Bdellovibrio bacteriovorus: one gene and its partner. Each later gene encodes a partner of the first gene's protein in a complex. Links are inferred from orthologs where the notes say so. Each region holds a gene or a part of one and is shown in the gene's direction. Other genes may lie near its edges.

Evidence for each region.
Region 2: the proteins of tig (region 1) and rpsG are in contact, whole or in part, in a crystal structure (PDB 3GTY), measured with the Thermotoga maritima proteins. The link is inferred for Bdellovibrio bacteriovorus from one-to-one orthologs. Residues at the interface, in WP_004081061.1 of Thermotoga maritima: Glu122, Val124, Val129, Leu130, Tyr133, Glu188, Gly259, Ile262, Tyr263, Glu266, Ser270, Glu273, Gln274, Glu277, Arg308, Gln311, Ile312, Ser315, Tyr316, Glu325, Arg329, Arg336, Leu363, Phe366, Trp367, Arg373, Leu377, Arg381, Leu384, Glu387; in WP_004081843.1 of Thermotoga maritima: Lys34, Lys52, Lys55, Glu59, Arg62, Gln63, Glu66, Asn67, Lys69, Val71, Arg95, Ala109, Lys110, Lys111, Gly112, Arg113, Pro114, Glu117, Glu121, Ile124, Ala125, Tyr127, Asn128, Asn129, Thr130, Gly131, Lys135, Asp139, Arg142, Met143.

What each region holds. Positions count from the first base shown.
Region 1 is NZ_LUKD01000001.1:1,293,921-1,297,255, forward strand. What follows is about bases 307-3,106. They hold tig (trigger factor), read left to right. Parts: upstream 307-949; coding sequence 950-2,263; downstream 2,264-3,106. Other genes in these bases: AZI87_RS06220 (ArsA family ATPase), read right to left, coding at 307-834; AZI87_RS06230 (LysR family transcriptional regulator), read right to left, coding at 2,312-3,106. Also shown: more of AZI87_RS06220, read right to left, coding at 1-306; more of AZI87_RS06230, read right to left, coding at 3,107-3,169; AZI87_RS06235 (hypothetical protein), read left to right, coding at 3,259-3,335. UniProt on the Bacillus subtilis protein: Involved in protein export. Acts as a chaperone by maintaining the newly synthesized protein in an open conformation. Functions as a peptidyl-prolyl cis-trans isomerase.
Region 2 is NZ_LUKD01000001.1:528,203-531,124, reverse strand. It holds rpsG (30S ribosomal protein S7), read left to right. Parts: upstream 1-1,185; coding sequence 1,186-1,659; downstream 1,660-2,922. Other genes in the region: fusA (elongation factor G), read left to right, coding at 1,669-2,922; rpsL (30S ribosomal protein S12), read left to right, coding at 801-1,175; rpoC (DNA-directed RNA polymerase subunit beta'), read left to right, coding at 1-590.

The sequences.
Region 1 (3,335 bases):
CCACGGATCGGTTTCAAAAAAAAGTGGTACTGCTTTCATCGCAGCGGCTTTGGCTTGTGCTTTGTTCCACATTTCTTTTTGATGGGTGATCTGATGCTCAAGGTATTCGGCAAATTTTCCTAAATCGGAATTTTCGTTCTGGGTGTTTTTGAGCTCTGCTTCGGAAATAGAGGTTTGCACCATCTTATTCACAATCAGGCTTGCTTCAATTGAAAACTCTGCCTTCAGTCTTTGCAAAAGTTCCGTTGCTTCTTTGACCGGAAGCTCTTCAGGCAAAGTGACAATATGGTATTTAGAAAGATCTGAGTTTCGAAGACATGCATCGATACTACGACTTTGCTCTCCCATCGGACCAAACTGCACGGCTTGCGCCATGCCTTTCGGCGCCTCCAAAAGCGCAATAAAGTGACCCGTTGCAAATGCATCAACGACAAGAACATCAAACGGCAACGGAGGTCCGTGCTGTCGAGGCCCACTGGTTACTTTACCTAGGATCGCAAGTTCGGGAAGACCCGGGGCCACGTTGATGAACGCGCGCATAACGGCGTTTTCAAAAAAGAGTTTTGCCAGACTTTCCACCTTGATCAGATGGCGTGCGTATTCCTGCAAACAGGCTTCCCCGGTCCACAAGGCGACGGATAGATTCTTTTTGATTTCAGTAGGCTTAAAGCCAATGTCCGGAAGATCAAAAAAGTCTTTATAGAAACTTTGATCCCCTAGTTCGACTAAAAGGACCTTTTTTCCCTCTCGACTTTTCTTGAGAGCCAGGGCCGCCGCGACAACCGACTTTCCCACGCCCCCTTTTCCGGTCACAAAGTGAATCTCTTGCTTCATACGTTCTAAGAGTGTCGCTGACCTCCGAAATATAGGCATTACGCGGTGCGATAGCGTTGCCTTCAGTCAGGGACTCTTCTAATATCCATCGGTTTTTATATTAGGAGAAAAAGACATGAAATCGAATGTAGAAAAAGTCTCTAATCTTTCCCGCAAATTGAGCATCGAAGTTCCTGCGGCTGCCGTGGCATCAGCTTTCAATAAAATCTACTCTGGCATCCAAAGAGACGTAACAATCAAAGGGTTCCGCAAAGGTAAAGCGCCTTTGGCAACAATCAAAAGCATTTACGGTGACCGCGTAAAACAAGACGTTGTCCAAGAACTTGTTCAAAAACACTACGCGATGGCATTGAGCGAACACAAACTTGAGCCCATCAGCTATCCAGAATTTGAATTCGCTGATCCAACAGAGAACAAAGACTTCTCTTTCTCTGCAAACTTTGACGTGCGCCCTGAAATCACTTTGAAAAAGTACGAAGGTTTGGAAGTAGAAAAAGAAAAGTTCGAACTTGATAATGCAAAAGTAGATCAAGTTTTGGAAAACATCCGTTCTTCACGTGCTACTTTCGAGACAGTGACTGAAGGTCGCGCTGTTAAAATGGGTGATATCGCAGTTATCGATTTCGAAGGCTTCATGGGTGGCGCGCCACTTGAAAACGGTTCTGGCAAAAACCACCACCTTGAATTGGGCGCAAAACAATTCATCGAAGGTTTTGAAGAAGGCATCGTAGGAATGAAAGCGGGAGAGACTAAAACTCTTTCTTTGAAATTCCCAGATCCATACCACTCTGCAGACCTTGCAGGTAAACCGGTAGAATTCAAAGTTACTTTGAACGAAATCAAAGCAAAAGTATTGCCTGAGTTGAACGACGAGTTCATCAAAACTTTGGGCGGTCCCAGCGATCTAGAAGCTTTGAAAAAGACGATCAAAGAAGATCTTGAACAAACTGAACAAAAACGTATCGACGACGCTTTCAAAAACCGTCTGTTGAAAGTTTTGGTTAAAGAAAACCCAGTTGAAGTTCCTCCATCTTTGTTGAAAGAACAAAAAGCTTCTTTGGTTGAAGACTTCAAAAAACGCATGACTGAACAAGGCATGGGTCCGAATGATTTCGCTTCTTACGTTGATAAATGGGACAGTGATTTCGAAAAAACTGCGGCGGAAATGATTCAATCTTCTTTCTTAGTTGATACTATTGCGAAGAAACACGATTTGTTCGCGAAGAAAGAAGATCTTGATGCTAAATTTCAAGAGTATGCTCAACAAACGAACATCGAAGAAGCACGCATCCGTGAATTCTATGGTCGTCCAGAGCAAGCAAGCCGTTTGACTTACATGATCACAGAAGAAAAAGTGATCGATTTCTTGAAAAAATCAGTAAAGGTTAAAGAAGTACCGGCTGGTTCTTTGAAAGAAGAAGGCAACTAAGCTGACCCTCAAATCTGAAATAAAAAAGGCTCCCCCTGGGAGCCTTTTTTATTTTTCGGGCAAGACTTCCAAAAATGCGTCAGCCTGACGGGATAGCTGATGCGCTCCTTTATGAACGACGTACATTTTGTAACGAATCTTTTTGCCTAACTCCTCAAGCTGCGGGATCACTTTGACCTTAGAATGATAATCCAAAATGAACTCGGGGATAAAGCCTACGCCTAAACCCATTTGTGCCATTGAAACAATCGCTTCCCAGCTTTCGACCTCTACGCCAATGGCAGGCTCGCTGTGGAACCTCTTTTTGTAAACCTGGCGTAACTCTTCAACACCGGGGCTTTCGCGCGTGACCAGGAACTCTGGCTTTTTAAAAGACGCTTTGATTTCTGCACTGGTAATGCAGGCAAAACTTCCTTCCCTCAGGAGCTTTCTTTCTAGTCCCGCAAAGTGACCATCATCAATGACGATACCCAGTTCCGCGCGACCGCTTTTTACTTCACCTACGATAAATGCGACGTCCCCGATCGTCACGTGCAGTTGAATCTTCGGGTAACGTGTTTTTAAATCCTTCAATAGGGAGGGCAGAAGAAATTGCGCCACCGTGGAAGAAGTGGCAAGCGTGACTCTTCCCGCGACTTCACTATTGAGGCTTTGAATCTGATCTTTAAGAAAATCGATTTGCTTAAAAATGCTTTCTGAATTTTCTACAAGGTATTCGCCTTCTTTTGTGAGTTTGAAAGAATTGCGGCTGTGGATGAGAAGATCGCACCCCAAGGACTCTTCAAGCTTGCGAATTGCCTGGCTAATTGCGGACTGGCTGACATTATGAGCTTTCGCTGAAGCGCCCAAGCCGCCAGCTTTTGCCGCTGATATAAAGTATTTTAAATGGTTTAAATTCAATTCCATAGATTAAGTATTACTTAATATTATATTGAATTTAATGAATTTTACTTATTAGTCTAGTCGCGTTAGCTTCCGCGCCAACAGGAGATCTTATGAAATCTTTGATGGCTGTAATCACTCTTTTTTCAGTAAATGCTTTTGCTTCTTATCCCCAATGTTCAATCAATGG
Region 2 (2,922 bases), 770 kb from region 1 along the record:
GTGAGTACGTAAGAGCCGGTGAGGCGTTGATGGATGGTCCAACAAATCCTCATGACATTCTGGCGGTTCTAGGTGCGAAAGCTCTATCAGCATACCTTGTGAATGAAATCCAAGAAGTTTACAGACTTCAAGGGGTTGGTATCAACGATAAGCACATCGAAGTGATCGTTCGCCAAATGCTACGTAAAGTAGAAATCAAGGACGCTGGCGACAGCCGTTTCTTGGCGGGCGAACAGGTTGAAAGATATGCTTTCGACGAAGAAAATGATCGTATCAACCGTGAAGGCGGACAACCTGCAACTTGCAGCCCGCTTCTTCTAGGTATCACGAAAGTTTCTTTGAGCACTGACAGCTGGATTTCAGCGGCGTCCTTCCAAGAGACAACAAAAGTTCTTACGGAAGCAGCGATCAATTCTCGCACAGACCATTTGCGTGGTCTGAAAGAGAACATCATTATGGGTCGCTTGATCCCAGCGGGAACAGGTTTGACTTCATACAAACGTTGGAAAGTGTCTGTAGCGGAAGACGACGATACTTCATTTGTGGCATTGCCAGGAATGACGGCGTCAGCTCAGCCTCACCAAGGGTAGTAACTAAAGAAACCCGGGCGCCGATTTAGGTCGGCTCCTGGGACAAAGTGTAAAAAGATCAAAAAGCGGAGCTCACACCACTTTTTGGACTATAAAAATAACAACAAAGTCTTGACCAGGGCGCTTTTGGCAATGTAAGTTCCAGCGTCTTGGATTAGATCTGCACTCCGACTCGTCGGAGTATTGAAAAATCGTTTAAGGGGTTTTAAAGTGCCTACTATTAACCAGCTCATCAAAAGTGAGCGTAAAGTTCAAAAGAACCAAACAAAGTCACCTGCGTTGGTTTCATGTCCTCAACGTCGTGGCGTTTGTACACGTGTTTATACAACGACTCCAAAGAAGCCGAACTCAGCTCTTCGTAAAGTAGCAAAAGTACGTCTTTCTAATGGTTTCGAAGTTATCTCTTACATCCCAGGTATCGGTCACAACCTTCAAGAGCACAGCGTTGTCTTGATCCGTGGTGGTCGTGTGAAGGACTTGCCGGGCGTTCGTTACCATATCGTACGCGGTGTATTGGATCTTCAAGGTGTGAACGGTCGTCTGCGTTCTCGCTCTAAATACGGTACTAAGAGACCTAAGAAATAAGGATTGAGAAATGTCACGTCGTAAAAAGACCTTTAAAAGAGAAATTATTCCAGATCCGGTTTTCAAGGATCTAGTAATTGCTAAATTCGTTAACAAAATGATGATCCAAGGTAAAAAAGCTACTGCACAGAAGCTTTTCTACGGAGCATTGAAAGAGCTTGAAGGTAAAATTCAAGGCGAAGAGCCAATGAACATCTTCAAAAAAGCTCTTGAAAACGTAAAGCCTTCTATCGAAGTTCGTTCTCGCCGTGTTGGTGGAGCGACTTACCAAGTTCCTGTAGACGTACGTCCTTCTCGTCGCTTGGCACTAGCAATGAGATGGTTAGTTGAGTACTCTCGCGAGCGCGGTGAAAAAGATATGGCTAAGCGCTTGGCTGGCGAATTCGTTGATGCTTACAACAATAGAGGTAACTCTATTAAGAAGAAAGACGATGTTCACCGTATGGCTGAAGCAAATAAGGCTTTCTCTCACTACAATTGGTAATCTGTTTACATGTCAGCTAAAGATCCTAAAGTTGTAGCTGATCTCAAGTATACTCGTAATATCGGCATCATGGCTCACATCGATGCCGGTAAAACGACCACTACCGAACGCATTCTTTACTACACTGGTAAAAGTCATAAAATCGGCGAAGTTCATGATGGCGATGCTACCATGGACTGGATGGTTCAAGAGCAAGAACGTGGTATCACAATCACTTCTGCCGCGACCATGGCGTTCTGGAAAGATCATAGAATCAACATCATCGATACTCCTGGGCACGTGGATTTCACTATTGAAGTGGAGCGTTCTTTGCGCGTCCTTGATGGTGCTATTGCCGTATTCGACGGTGTGAACGGTGTTGAGCCTCAGTCTGAAACCGTTTGGAAACAAGCTGATAAATATAAAGTTCCAAGAATTTGTTTCGTTAATAAAATGGACCGCGTGGGTGCTGACTTTGTGATGTCTTACGGGACAATCAAAGATAAGCTCAATGCGAATCCAATTCCTGTTCAAGTTCCTATCGGCATGGAAGACACCTTCCGCGGTGTTGTCGATTTGTTAGAAAATCGCGCTTACATGTGGGACCAAGCAGGAATGGGTGACCATTTCGAAGTTACCGATGTTCCCAATGACATGAAGGAAGAAGTCACTCGCTTCCGTACAGAAGTCATTGAAAAGATCGTTGAGTTTGAAGACGAACTTTTAGAGAAGTATCTGAATGGCGAAGAAGTGACTGTTGCTGAATTGAAGCGCGCTCTTCGTAAAGGAACTCTCGAACTTAAAGCTTTCCCAGTATTCTGTGGGGCGGCTTTCAAAAACAAAGGTGTACAACCTTTGCTCGACGGCGTGATCGACTATTTGCCTTCTCCTATTGAAGTGCCAGATATCGTGGGTCATGATCCGCAAAAACCAGAAAAAGAAATTGTATGTAAGACAGACTTCGAAGCGAATGTCGCAGCGTTGGCTTTCAAAATTGCCAATGATCCATTTGCTGGAACTTTGACTTACATCCGCGTGTACTCTGGCGAAGTGAAAGTGGGCGACCAACTTTTCAATCCGCGCACAGAGAAAAAAGAACGCATCCAAAAATTAGTTAAGATGCACGCGAACTCTCGTGAAGAGATCACAAGCTTGAAAGCCGGCGATATCGGCGCAGTTGTGGGTCTTAAATTCACGGCGACAGGAGACACTCTTTGTGAAACGTCTCACGCTGTCGTTCTTGAATCGATCACTTTCCCTGAACCTGTTATTTCTGTGGCGATT